One region of the Lysinibacillus sp. FW12 genome, then DNA from elsewhere that is predicted to be linked to it. Evidence: predicted binding sites of a transcription regulator. Region 1 holds the regulator's gene; the other holds the start of a gene.

Evidence for each region. Region 1 encodes LexA, which represses DNA repair genes until DNA is damaged. Its sites were predicted from a motif close to CGAACATATGTTCG; they were not measured.
Region 2: the regulator LexA is predicted to act here: its motif matches at 2,369-2,382, upstream of parE (DNA topoisomerase IV subunit B).

The regions. Positions count from the first base shown of each region.
Region 1 is NZ_CP139094.1:3,410,348-3,416,575, reverse strand. It holds gene SJW71_RS17805 (DUF2339 domain-containing protein) at 1-798, shown strand, start outside; gene SJW71_RS17800 (prepilin peptidase) at 1,082-1,834, shown strand; gene SJW71_RS17795 (gamma-glutamyl-gamma-aminobutyrate hydrolase family protein) at 1,867-2,589, shown strand; gene lexA (transcriptional repressor LexA) at 2,699-3,316, opposite strand; gene yneA (cell division suppressor protein YneA) at 3,482-3,796, shown strand; gene SJW71_RS17780 (YneB family resolvase-like protein) at 3,793-4,458, shown strand; gene def (peptide deformylase) at 4,499-5,071, opposite strand; gene SJW71_RS17770 (helix-turn-helix transcriptional regulator) at 5,064-5,255, opposite strand; gene SJW71_RS17765 (DJ-1/PfpI family protein) at 5,346-5,885, opposite strand; gene SJW71_RS17760 (GNAT family N-acetyltransferase) at 5,882-6,228, opposite strand, start outside.
Region 2 is NZ_CP139094.1:2,277,336-2,283,563, reverse strand. It holds gene parC (DNA topoisomerase IV subunit A) at 1-375, opposite strand, end outside; gene parE (DNA topoisomerase IV subunit B) at 372-2,348, opposite strand; gene plsY (glycerol-3-phosphate 1-O-acyltransferase PlsY) at 2,897-3,499, shown strand; gene SJW71_RS11675 (HesB/YadR/YfhF family protein) at 3,519-3,809, shown strand; gene SJW71_RS11670 (spore germination protein) at 4,023-5,564, shown strand; gene SJW71_RS11665 (Ger(x)C family spore germination protein) at 5,594-6,228, shown strand, end outside.

The sequences.
Region 1 (6,228 bases):
CATCTAAGTTTATTCATGCCGATTATCTACCTAATCGTCATATATTTATATGCAAGACGTCCAATAGAAACAATTACACCATTTGAAAAGGTTATGAAGGATTTATACATCATCGATATTTTAGCAGTGGTCACAGCAGGCTATTTCTTAGCTTATATTGGCAAACTAGACAGTGCTTATTTTGTGGACACAAACGGTATTCCTTATATGATGAGTATTGCATTAGCTGCACTATTTGCAGGCTCTTTACTAGTTGCCGAATCATACAAAGGGCGAGCGTTAACACCAGTTCTCGGCGCATTTTTCCTCCTATTCTCTTTGCTGATTAGCACCAAGACTTCAATGATGGATAGTTTAAATATTATCACTAGATTTGTTTATATTGCAGTCATTGTAGCCATCATCGTAGATATCTTTGTAAAAGGGCTTATTTACCGATTGTATGAAGATCGTCTAGGGAAATATGTCGATGCTATTGTAAGTTCTGGTATTGTACTCACAATGATTTCTATTTGGGGGCTGATTCAACAGTTTACGAATAATAACGTACTAGATTGGAAGCTAAGCATTGCCCTTACAACGATCACATTATTCTTGACGGCCAGTGTTTCATTATGGCTTGGTTCAAAACATGATCTTAAAACACTCCGTACAACAGGCTTTGTCATTTTGGTCATGGCGTTTATTAAGCTTATATTCTTTGACTTATCCGCACTTGATTTATTAATTAGAGCAATTCTGTTTATTACAATTGGTGGGATTGGCATGCTGTTGTCGGGTAGGTTGTTGAGGAAATAAAGAAGAAAAGAGATTCCAATGTATTTTGGAATCTCTTTTTACATTATGTTAAAATGATATCGAAACCTTACTATATTCCCCGCTTTTTAAAGTTCAACATTTCCCTAATCTTACATCATTCATTCTCTATTGTTTTTATCCAAATTTTCCATAACGACAAGTATTTTAATAGATTCTTTAATAACCTAACAATGTTAGAAGGACTTTTTATTGAACAATACTTACATGGATAGGTGAACCATACGATTTGTATGGGCTCCTATTGGTTTAGGAGGTCAAAAAAATGGAAATGGCTTATACAATCTTTATATTTTTATTTGGGCTTGTCTTTGGCTCTTTTTATAATGTGGTAGGTTTACGCGTCCCACAGAAGGAATCGATTGTCCATCCTCCCTCACATTGTACCAAATGTAATAGACAATTAAAGATGATTGATTTAGTACCAGTATTGTCTTATGTGTTTTTAGGGGGGAAATGTCGAACCTGTGGCTATACAATTTGTTGGATATACCCAGCAATAGAAATATGGACAGGTGTTTTGTTTGCCTTTGCTTATTGGCGGCTAGGTTGGGGCATAGAATTTATTGTAGCGCTTTTATTTATCTCCTTGTTCGTTATTATTATTGTTTCGGATTTAGCCTATATGCTCATCCCAGATAGGGTGCTTATATTCTTTTTACCATTCCTCGTTGTAGGTCGGGTACTATCGCCATTAACACCATGGTGGGATTGTCTTGTGGGTGCTGTCGTTGGTTTTGGCATACTATATGTTATTGCGGTTATATCGAATGGTGGCATGGGTGGAGGAGATATTAAATTATTCTTTTTAATTGGACTCGTTCTTGGCACAATCAATACACTGTTAACACTATTTCTGGCGGCAGTTATCGGTATGATTGTGGGGGTTATCATTTTGTTCAAGCGTAAGCAAGGAAGAAAAACACCCTTCCCCTTTGGTCCGTCTATCGCCTTAGCAGCGATCATTGTTTATTTTTATGGTGATTCATTAATCAATTGGTATTTAGGTTTTTGGTAATTGTCAATCTTCAAGTATATGGAGGGAAGCAAGTGAAACCGGTTATTGGCATTACAGCCTTTGTGGAGGATGATTTATCCGCTCATTTAAATGCTGCTTACAGTCAAAGTATTATTGAGGCGGGAGGAATTCCGCTTATTATTCCTTTAGGTGTTGAGGAGGATGCGGCTCAAATTTTAGCTCTTACAGATGGTTTATTGTTATCGGGTGGCTATGATGTGCATCCATTTCTATTCGGAGCAGAGCCATCACCAAAGCTAGGGAAAATTCATCCAGCGAGGGATACAGTTGAACTAGCTTTAATTGAAGCTGCTTTTATACGAAAAATGCCTATTTTCGGTATTTGTCGTGGAATCCAAATTTTAAATGTCGCATTAGGTGGTACTTTATATCAGGACATTGATAGTGACCATTTTAGTACGAAGTTGCTTAAACATGCACAGCAATCAGGTCGAGCTGTAGCTACTCATTATGTACAGATTATTGCAGATAATTTATTAGCAACTATTTTAGAACAAGAGAAAGTTGCTGTAAATTCATTTCATCATCAGGCTGTGAATGTTCTAGCAGAGAAATTAAAAGTAGCAGCGAAATCAAGCGATGGTATTATCGAAGCGGTAGTTCATGAAGATTTACCATTTTGCTTGGCAGTTCAGTGGCATCCTGAGGAAATGGCCATAGCAGGAGAAGAGAACGCTAAAAAATTATTTTCAGCATTTGTAGAGGCTAGCTTAAAGTTCAAAAAAGAAGCTTAGAAGGGCATAGAGTAAAGAATCCAATGCTAGTATGTGGATTCTTTTTTTGCGTAAAAAAGAGGATACATGCTCATAAGGAACATATAATCCTCGATACCTATTTTCGTAATTAATGCACACGACGGTAGAGACCAACAACTTGTCCTAAAATAGAAACTTGATCGACAATAATTGGCTCCATGGATGAATTTTCAGGCTGTAAACGGAAATGGTTTTTTTCTTTGAAAAAACGTTTTACAGTGGCTTCATCCTCAGCTGTCATAGCTACAACAATATCACCGTTATTGGCAGTTGCCTTTTGCTTCACAATGACTAAGTCCCCATCTAAAATTCCTGCTTCAATCATTGATTCCCCCATAATTTCAAGCATGAACAATTGATCTTCACTTGTGCCATACGTATCTGGTAGCGGGAAATACTCTTCAATGTTTTCAATAGCTGTAATAGGAGAACCGGCTGTAACCTTACCAACAAGTGGAACATGAATTACTTGTTGCTTTTGAATGGATTCTTCAGGCTCTAGAATTTCAATCGCACGTGGCTTTGTTGGATCTCGACGAATAAAGCCTTTTTGTTCTAATCGAGCTAGATGACCATGAACAGTGGAACTTGAAGCAAGTCCAACTGCTTCCCCGATTTCTCGTACTGATGGTGGATAGCCCTTAGCTCGTACCTCTTCTTTAATAAAAGCTAAAATATCCTCTTGTCTTTTTGAAACTTTTTTCATGAGTGCTCACCTCTTTTTTCTAATATCATTCTTCTTATTTGATAGTATAACAGAATGCGAACACGTATGCAAACATAGGTTCGAAAAGTGTTTGACAAAAACGTTTGTTCGCTTTATTATGAGAACATACATTCCGAACAAACATTCTAAAAAGGGGTTATGAACATGACATGGTTAAAGAAAAACACACATATTTCAATCTTGATGGGAGTTTGTCTACTATTTGCAGGATATCTTTACATTACTGATCCAGGACACGTTAGTTACGCTGAAATTCAAATCGAACACGGGGATAGCTTATGGTCGTTAGCAGAGCAATACCGTGGTAAAATGAGTACTGAAGATTGGATTAAGCTTGTGAAAACAGAAAATGAGCTAGCGGATATTAAAATTGTGGCAGGAAAATCTCTAGTCATTCCTGTAGTGAGTAATCAGGCCGATCCCATCAATACCATTGAAATTGCGAGAAACGAACAATGATCAATAATCAACTGTCGGCTGTTGTCTATTGCCGTGTAAGTACTGAAAAGGAAACACAAAGCTCGTCTTTAGAGCGACAACAAGAAGAGTTACTGCGCTATGCAAAAGAGCAAGGTTATGAGGTGAAGGGCGTTTTTAAGGATAAGCACAGCGGCTACGATGTAGAACGTGAGGGCTTACTTGAAATGCTTGATTTCATTAAAGAAAAGGGGATTAACGCCCTTTTTGTACAAGATGAAACACGTTTAGGACGTGGAAATGCAAGGATGGCTGTGTTGCATTTGTTACAAAAATCAGCAACAGATGTTTTCTCTATGCGTGATGCAGGACCGGTGCAACTAAACGAAATGGACACGATGCTGCTTGAGATTTTAGCGATAGTAGAGGAATACCAGCGTAGAATACATAATGCTAAAATACGTAGAGGTATGCGCCGTGCTGTAGAGAATGGCTACCGTCCTGAAAATAATTTATCGAATCGAGGTAACCCGCATGGTCAGGAGCGTAAGGAACTACCTGTAGATGAAATTGTCAAGCTGCGTAAACGTGGATTTACCTTTGAAGAAATTTCTATAACGCTTAGAGGGTTAGGTTTTGAAGTTAGTAAAGCGACTGTCCATCGCAGATTTCAAGAACATCAAGAAAGATTAGCAGGAAAATGATATAGCCTGCTAATCTTTTTTTATCTTCTGTACTTCGCTATTAATAGGAAGATAAGCTTTCTATGCTTACGTTAGTAGGTAGTTTAAAAGGGTGTTCTTTATTAATTCGGTCATAAAACATAATGCCGTTTAGATGGTCGATTTCATGTTGGACAACAATTGCACCATAGCCCTGTAACTGCACGATGATTTCTTGTCCATTAATGTTATAACCTTTAACCTTAATACGTTCATATCTTGGCACAAAACCATGAACTGGTCGATTAACAGATAAACACCCTTCTCCCTCTGGTAAATAAATCATATTTACTGAATGACTGATTATTTTAGGGTTGATCAACATCATTTCATAGTCATCAAAAAATATAGCAAACATTCGTTTATCTACGCCAATTTGGTTAGCTGATAGTCCACTTCCAGGTCGAAGCTTATATTTTTTTGCTAGATTTGGATCTTGGCTATTTTTTAAATATTGCAGCATTGATAATAATGTATATTGGTCTTCTTTTGTCACAGGGATTGTCACTTCTTGTGTTTGTTTTCGTAATAATACGGAGTCCTCTTTTACGAAATCTTTCATAGTAATCATATAATTAGGATGAAATCTATTCATAGATAAACACCTCATCAATACGACTATTGAGGACTTTAGCAATTTTAAAAGCTAACTCAAGCGTCGGATCGTACTTATCATTTTCAATACAATTGATTGTTTGTCTGACAACCCCGCATTCCTTAGCAAGAGCAGCTTGTGTTATTCCTAATCTTTTTCTCAAAACTTTGATAATATTCTTCAGATTTACCCCTCCATTTTTGTCCGAAGTATTAGACATTATTATAGCGAAAATCTACAAGAAATGTCCAAGAAATTAGACATGTGGAGTGTTTTATTTTTCATACCAGTTGGCATTAAAATTTAGATTTAGCGCTTTCCCTAAATTAATACCGAATTGAATAAAGGCTCTACCACGTGCTGTAATGATATGGCCGTCTTGCACAAAGAGTTCGTCAGAATAATGTCGTAGATCAAAAATCCCTAACTGTCTTATTCCATCTAAAGGCAAACCAACCGTGTATTGTTTGTTTGCTAAAATTCCAGCCTTTGCTAATAAATAGGGGGAGCTAGAGATACTTGCGATAATGCCTTCTTTATCGTGGATTGCACGTATAAAATCGAATATTTCCTGTTCTTGTTGTAGGCAAGATATGTCCATGCATCCTGGCAATACAAGACTATCAATATCAGCTAAGTTCGCCTCGCTTATTAGAGAATCCACTACACAGCATAAACCCGATTCCCCGCGTATTGGTTCATTGTTTAAACCTAGGGTGATGATAGGTTTGCCACCTTGCATTAATATAGACAAGGCCACGCTTAATTCATATTCACTAAATTGAGGGTATAATAATACAGCCGTTTTCTTCATTCACACTCTCCTTTGTTCGTCCACTCTTCCTGCAAAATGGCGTAATAAAATTCATCCCACCAATCTTCACCATGCGGTATACATTTTTTAAAAAAACCTTCACGTCGCATACCTATCTTTTCCATGACCCTATATGAAGCGATATTTTCGGGCTGACATGTTGCAATTATTCTATGAAGCTTCATTTCGGTGAAGCCATAATCTAAAACAGCACGCGCCGCTTCAGAAGCAAACCCACGGTTCTGATAAAGAGGATTTAAAACCCATCCGATTTCATAGGTATGTTCACCAAAGTATCGGTGAAAAACAATATGACCGATCACCAATTGTTGCTCTCTTAAAA
Region 2 (6,228 bases), 1.1 Mb from region 1:
TCGTGCCTCCGTATAACGCATGGCAGCTGGTGGATCTCCATCGACCGAACCATTGTTCCCATGCATCTCAATAAGCATATGACGTGCTTTCCAGTCCTGACTCATACGCACCATCGCTTCATAGACAGAGCTATCTCCGTGTGGATGGTAATTACCGATTACATTACCGACTGTTTTCGCAGATTTTCGGAACGGCTTATCATGGGTATTTCCTTCTGTAAACATCGCATATAAAATACGGCGCTGTACTGGTTTAAGACCGTCACGTGCATCAGGCAACGCGCGGTCTTGAATAATATATTTACTATAGCGACCAAAGCGGTCACCCATTACTTCTTCTAAAGGTAAATCTTGAAACTTTTCCGTACTACTCATGCTTGGTCCTCCTCTTGTTGGATGAATTCATTCTCTAAAATATTGGCATCATCCTCCATACCGAAGTCTACATTGGCTTCGATCCATTTACGACGGGGTTCTACCTTATCACCCATTAACGTCGTGACACGTCTCTCTGCACGTGCACCATCCTCGATTGTGACACGAATTAATGTCCGTGTCTCAGGGTTCATCGTTGTATCCCAAAGCTGGTCTGCATTCATCTCTCCAAGACCTTTATAACGCTGTAATATGTAACCCTTTCCAACTTTTTTGATGGCCTTTTGTAGATCGCTTTCTGTCCAAGCATATTCAATGACTTCTTTTTTTCCAGTACCCTTAGAAACTTTATAAAGTGGTGGTAGCGCGATATAGACTTTTCCTGCTTCAATAAGTGGGCGCATATATCGATAGAAGAACGTTAATAGCAATACTTGAATATGAGCTCCGTCCGTATCAGCATCGGTCATGATTACTACTTTATTATAAGCGGAATCTTCTACAGCAAAGTCTGTACCAACACCTGCGCCAATCGCATGGATAATCGTTGAGATTTCTTCATTTTTCATAATATCCTGTAGCTTGGCTTTTTCCGTGTTAATGACTTTCCCGCGCAGTGGCAGAATCGCTTGGAATGTACGGTCGCGCCCTTGTTTCGCAGAGCCCCCAGCAGAATCACCTTCGACTAAGTATAATTCATTTTTTGCGGCATTCCGAGACTGTGCAGGCGTTAGTTTACCAGACAGAATGGTACTACCTTTTTTGTTTTTCTTGCCGTTTCGTGCATCTTCACGCGCTTTACGAGCAGCTTCACGTACTTGCTGCGCACGAATGGCTTTACGCACAAGAGAAGCTGATAACTCCGCATTTTCCTCTAGTACATACAAAATTTGCTCAGACACTACACTATCTACTGCAGAACGAGCCTCACTTGTCCCAAGCTTGCCCTTTGTTTGTCCTTCAAATTGCAATAAATGCTCTGGAATACGAACAGAGACGATGGCCGCTAAGCCTTCACGAATATCAGTCCCCTCAAGGTTTTTATCCTTATCCTTTAACAAGCCAATTTTTCGTGCATATTCATTAAATACACGCGTTAATGCTGCTTTCGCACCTGTTTCATGTGTTCCACCGTCACGTGTACGAACATTATTAACAAAGGATAAAATCGTTTCCGAATAACCATCATTATATTGGAAGGCGAACTCTACCTCGATTTCATCCTGGATACCTTCTACATACTTCACCGGATGAAGGACGTCTTTTTCCTCATTCAAATACGCAACGAAAGCTTCAATGCCATTCTCATAAAAGAACACATCACTTTTGCCTTCCTCGCGCTCATCAATTAATTCAATTTTTAACCCTTTTAGTAAAAAGGCTGACTCACGTAAACGCTCTGCTAACGTATCATAATTGAATTTTGTGACAGAGAAAATACTGTCATCCGGTAGGAAATGAACAAGAGTACCTGTTTGCTTTGTTTGTCCTATTTCTTCTAGCGTTGTAACAGGATGTCCACCGTTCTCAAAACGCTGACGATATTTTTTACCGTCACGATGAATGGTAACCTCTAAAAACGTTGAGAGTGCATTGACTACAGAAGAACCTACACCATGTAAGCCACCACTTGTTTTATAGCCCCCTTGTCCAAATTTACCGCCTGCATGCAGCACAGTAAAAATAATTTCAGGGGTTGGTTTGCCCATTTTATGCATACCTGTTGGCATACCACGGCCAAAGTCTCGCACGCTGATACTCTGATCCTGATGAATCTTGACAATAATATGAGATCCAAAGCCAGCCAGTGCTTCATCTACCGCATTATCTACGATTTCATACACAAGGTGATGAAGTCCACGGCCATCCGTCGAACCGATATACATGCCGGGTCGTTTGCGTACCGCTTCTAATCCTTCTAATACTTGTATAGCGTCATCATTATAGACGCTAGGTGACTGTTTATTCGTCAAAAAAATTCCCCTCCAAAAAACAAACACATGTTCTATTTATGTTCTCATCCTAATAATAATAGCATTTCCTGTCAATAGCTAGCGACAGGTCCAATAAAATTTTAAAAATTGCTCACAGTTTTGATTCTTTTTATAGTAAACATCTTCAACAGTTGCTTAAATTTGGAATTTAAGCAAGACAGACTGCTACTACTATCCATTATCGTTTGACGCATAGTAGCCTATTTAGTTTCACTTCCATTTGTTTGGCTTCTCATCACGAGCGATGAAAGTGCTACGATGTATCTCGCGATTAACTGGATAAAGTTAGACTTCTATTCTACCAAAGGAATGAACGATTGACAAAATTGCCTTTATGCCTATATTTTTAAAAAGGCTTTTTTCCACAACTGATCCTCTCATGTCTAAAAGACTACCCTATGGTAATTGAATTCAAGACCCATAATGAAATCTCCTTCATAACATTGTAGATTAGCAAGAAAAAGTGTAAAATACTTGTTACAAACTATTAGTACCAAGTATTGACTATGAATGAAAGGAGTCCAGCTATGATCAATGGACTTATTATTTTATGTGCTTATCTAATTGGCTCTATACCTTCTGGATTATGGATAGGCAAAATTTTTTATAACACAGATATTCGTGAACACGGGAGCGGTAATCTAGGTGCAACCAATACCTTCCGCACGTTAGGAAAAAAAGCGGGTATCGTGGTGACCGTGATGGATGTTTTAAAAGGAACTGCCGCAGTGTTACTCGTGACACTTCCTATTTTCTCTGACAGTATGCTCCATCCGTTACTACTCGGCCTAGTTGCCGTAATCGGCCATATGTTTCCAATCTTCGCCAACTTCCGTGGTGGGAAGGCAGTGGCAACCTCTGCGGGTGTTTTATTAGGCTATTCATGGCCACTGTTTGTCCTATTATTTATTGCCTTTATTGTGACATTAAAAATTACTAAAATCGTTAGTTTAACATCTATGATAGCCGCTTTAGTAGCACTTATTTATGCAATCGTTTATTATTTTGTTACAGGTGACTTTGCATTAGGCATTTTGGTAGCCTTTTTATTCACTTTTATTATTTATCGTCACCGTGCCAATATTTCACGGATTAAAAACGGCACCGAGCCAAAGGTAAAATGGCTGTAGGAAGAGAGGAGCATTCGAAATGAACATTGCATTAACAGATGAAGCCCTACAATGGTTCAAGCAGGAAATGGAAGTAGAATCAGGTGATACCATTCGCTTTTATGCACGCTATGGTGGTTCTAGTCCTTTTCACGAAGGCTTTTCACTTGGCATGACTCGTGAAGAACCGATCGCTATAGGTGTTCAAACAGAAATTGATGGTGTAACCTATTACATTGAAGAGAAAGACCTCTGGTTCTTTAACGATCACAATCTACATGTTGACGTTGATGCAAGTAAAGATGAATTACAATATGATTATCGTACATAAAGCAGTGTTTCCTTTCAGCATATGAAAGGAAACATTGTTTTTTATTTCGCTTCATGGTCCAAGGTTGTTACGTTGAAGTAATCTTTAGCGGTACCCGAAGCTGAGAAGACATCCAGTAGAAATCCATGGCAGATTTTCATGCCTTCTTCGTTTATCTGGTAAAAAATTTGTCCACTCTAATGGTAATGAACGTCCATTTGAGGAGGAAAACACATGTCCACGTCTAACAATATTGATACCTCCCCATCCCATACTATGAACGATTTGTTATACACGTCCCTTGCTAAAAATTTAAAAATCATTCAGAACTCACTCGGTCATAGCAATGACATCATTATACGAAAAATTACTATTGGTGAAACTGAACCTCATCACCTAGCCATTATATCGATTGATGGTTTATCAGATAAAACAACCATTTCCGATTCTGTTATTGATAAACTGATGGCTAACATTGAGGAAGAACAAGATATTGAAATTACAACCATTAATGAATATGTCCGAAATTCCTATTTAACAGTTGGTGATGTAAAAAATATTGAGCACTTTAAAACGCTCTACCAAGCTATTCTCAATGGTGAAACGGTTATATTATTAGATGGCTTTGCTGAAGGGATAGTGACCAGCACAAGAAGTGCGAAAGATCGAGCAGTAACAGAACCATCGACGGAATCGGTTATACGAGGACCTAGGGAATCCTTTACGGAAACACTTCGTACCAATACAGCCCTAATCCGTCGTAAAATAAAAAGTCCAAACCTCTGGATTAAATCACGTATTATCGGTGATGTCACACAAACAGATGTAGCAGTCATGTATATTAATGGCATCGCGAACGACAAAATTGTCGCAGAGGTATTAGCTCGTTTAGACCGCATCAATATTGATGGCATATTGGAAAGTGGTTATATTGAGGATTTCATTCAGGATTCTAAAAATACCATGTTTCCAACTATCTACAACTCCGAACGTCCCGATGTCATTGCTGGTGAATTATTAGATGGGAAAGTAGCGATTTTAGTAGATGGAACACCCTTTGTCTTAGTGGTGCCAGCGTTATTTACATCTTTTTTACAGTCAGCAGAAGATTATTATCAGCATTGGATGATAAGCTCCCTGATCCGCATATTGCGCTTTTTTGGTATTAGTCTAGCATTAGTAGCACCATCACTGTATGTAGCCATTACAACCTTTCACCAAGAAATGCTGCCAACACCAATGTTAATCAGTATTGCATCGCAAAGGGAGGGCGTCCCCTTCCCAGCTGTAGTAGAGGCACTCATAATGGAGATTGCCTTTGAGGTTTTGAGGGAAGCTGGACTTCGTATGCCAAGAACAATCGGTCCTGCTGTGTCGATTGTAGGTACCTTAGTTATTGGTCAAGCAGCGGTTGAAGCAGGCATTGTTTCTGCTGTAATGGTCATCATTGTCGCCTTAACAGCCATTTGTAGTTTCCTCTTCCCTGCTTATGGCCTATCGAATACTATTCGTGTGCTACGGTTTCCATTAATGATTTGTGCTGCGATGTTTGGTTTATTTGGTGTAATGTTTGGCATTATGTTGATTATTCTACATTTATGTAGTATTCGATCATTTGGTGTACCTTATTTAAGCCCTTTTGCACCGTTAGTCCTGAAGGATCAAAAAGATGCCTTTCTATTATTCCCACGTAGAAAGTTACTAACACGACCTCGTTTAGTTAACCAGAAAAACATTGTCAGAGGCCATCAATATAAAGATGTAAAAAAGAGGTAATCACTACTGAATAAATGAGGAAATTAAATATGGCGAAAATAAAAGTGATCGGCTTACTTTGCATCCTCACTTTATTATTAAGTGGTTGCTGGAGTAAGCGTGAATTAAATGAATTAGCCATTGTCGTTGCACTTGGAATAGATAAAATAGACGATGCATATGAGGTCACTGTGCAGATTGTCGATCCTAGTGAAGTGTCGATGAAACAAGCCTCCACACAACGCTCCCCTGTTATTAGCTATCATGCGAGGGGTGAGACTATCTTTGAGGCTATTCGCAAAATGACAACACTTGCAGCACGGAAACCCTATTTTGCTCATCTGCAAGTAGTCGTCTTAGGAGAAGAGCTCGCAAAAGAAGGAATCAGTGAATCACTTGATTTAATTTCGAGGGATCATGAATTTCGAAAAGATTTCGATGTCATTATGTCTTATGAGGCTGCAGCAAAGGATGTGTTAAATGTACTAACACCCATCGAAAAGGTGCCTGCTAATAAAATGTTAAATTCACTTGAGGTTTCTGAAAAGGCTTGGGGCTCCACAATCGCTATTAATATAGATGAATTAGTTAACACATTAAGTAGTAAGGATAAAGGAGCATTAATTTCTGCGATTGAAATTCACGGCGATAAAAAATTAGGCGTCGATCAAGCCAATGTTCAGCG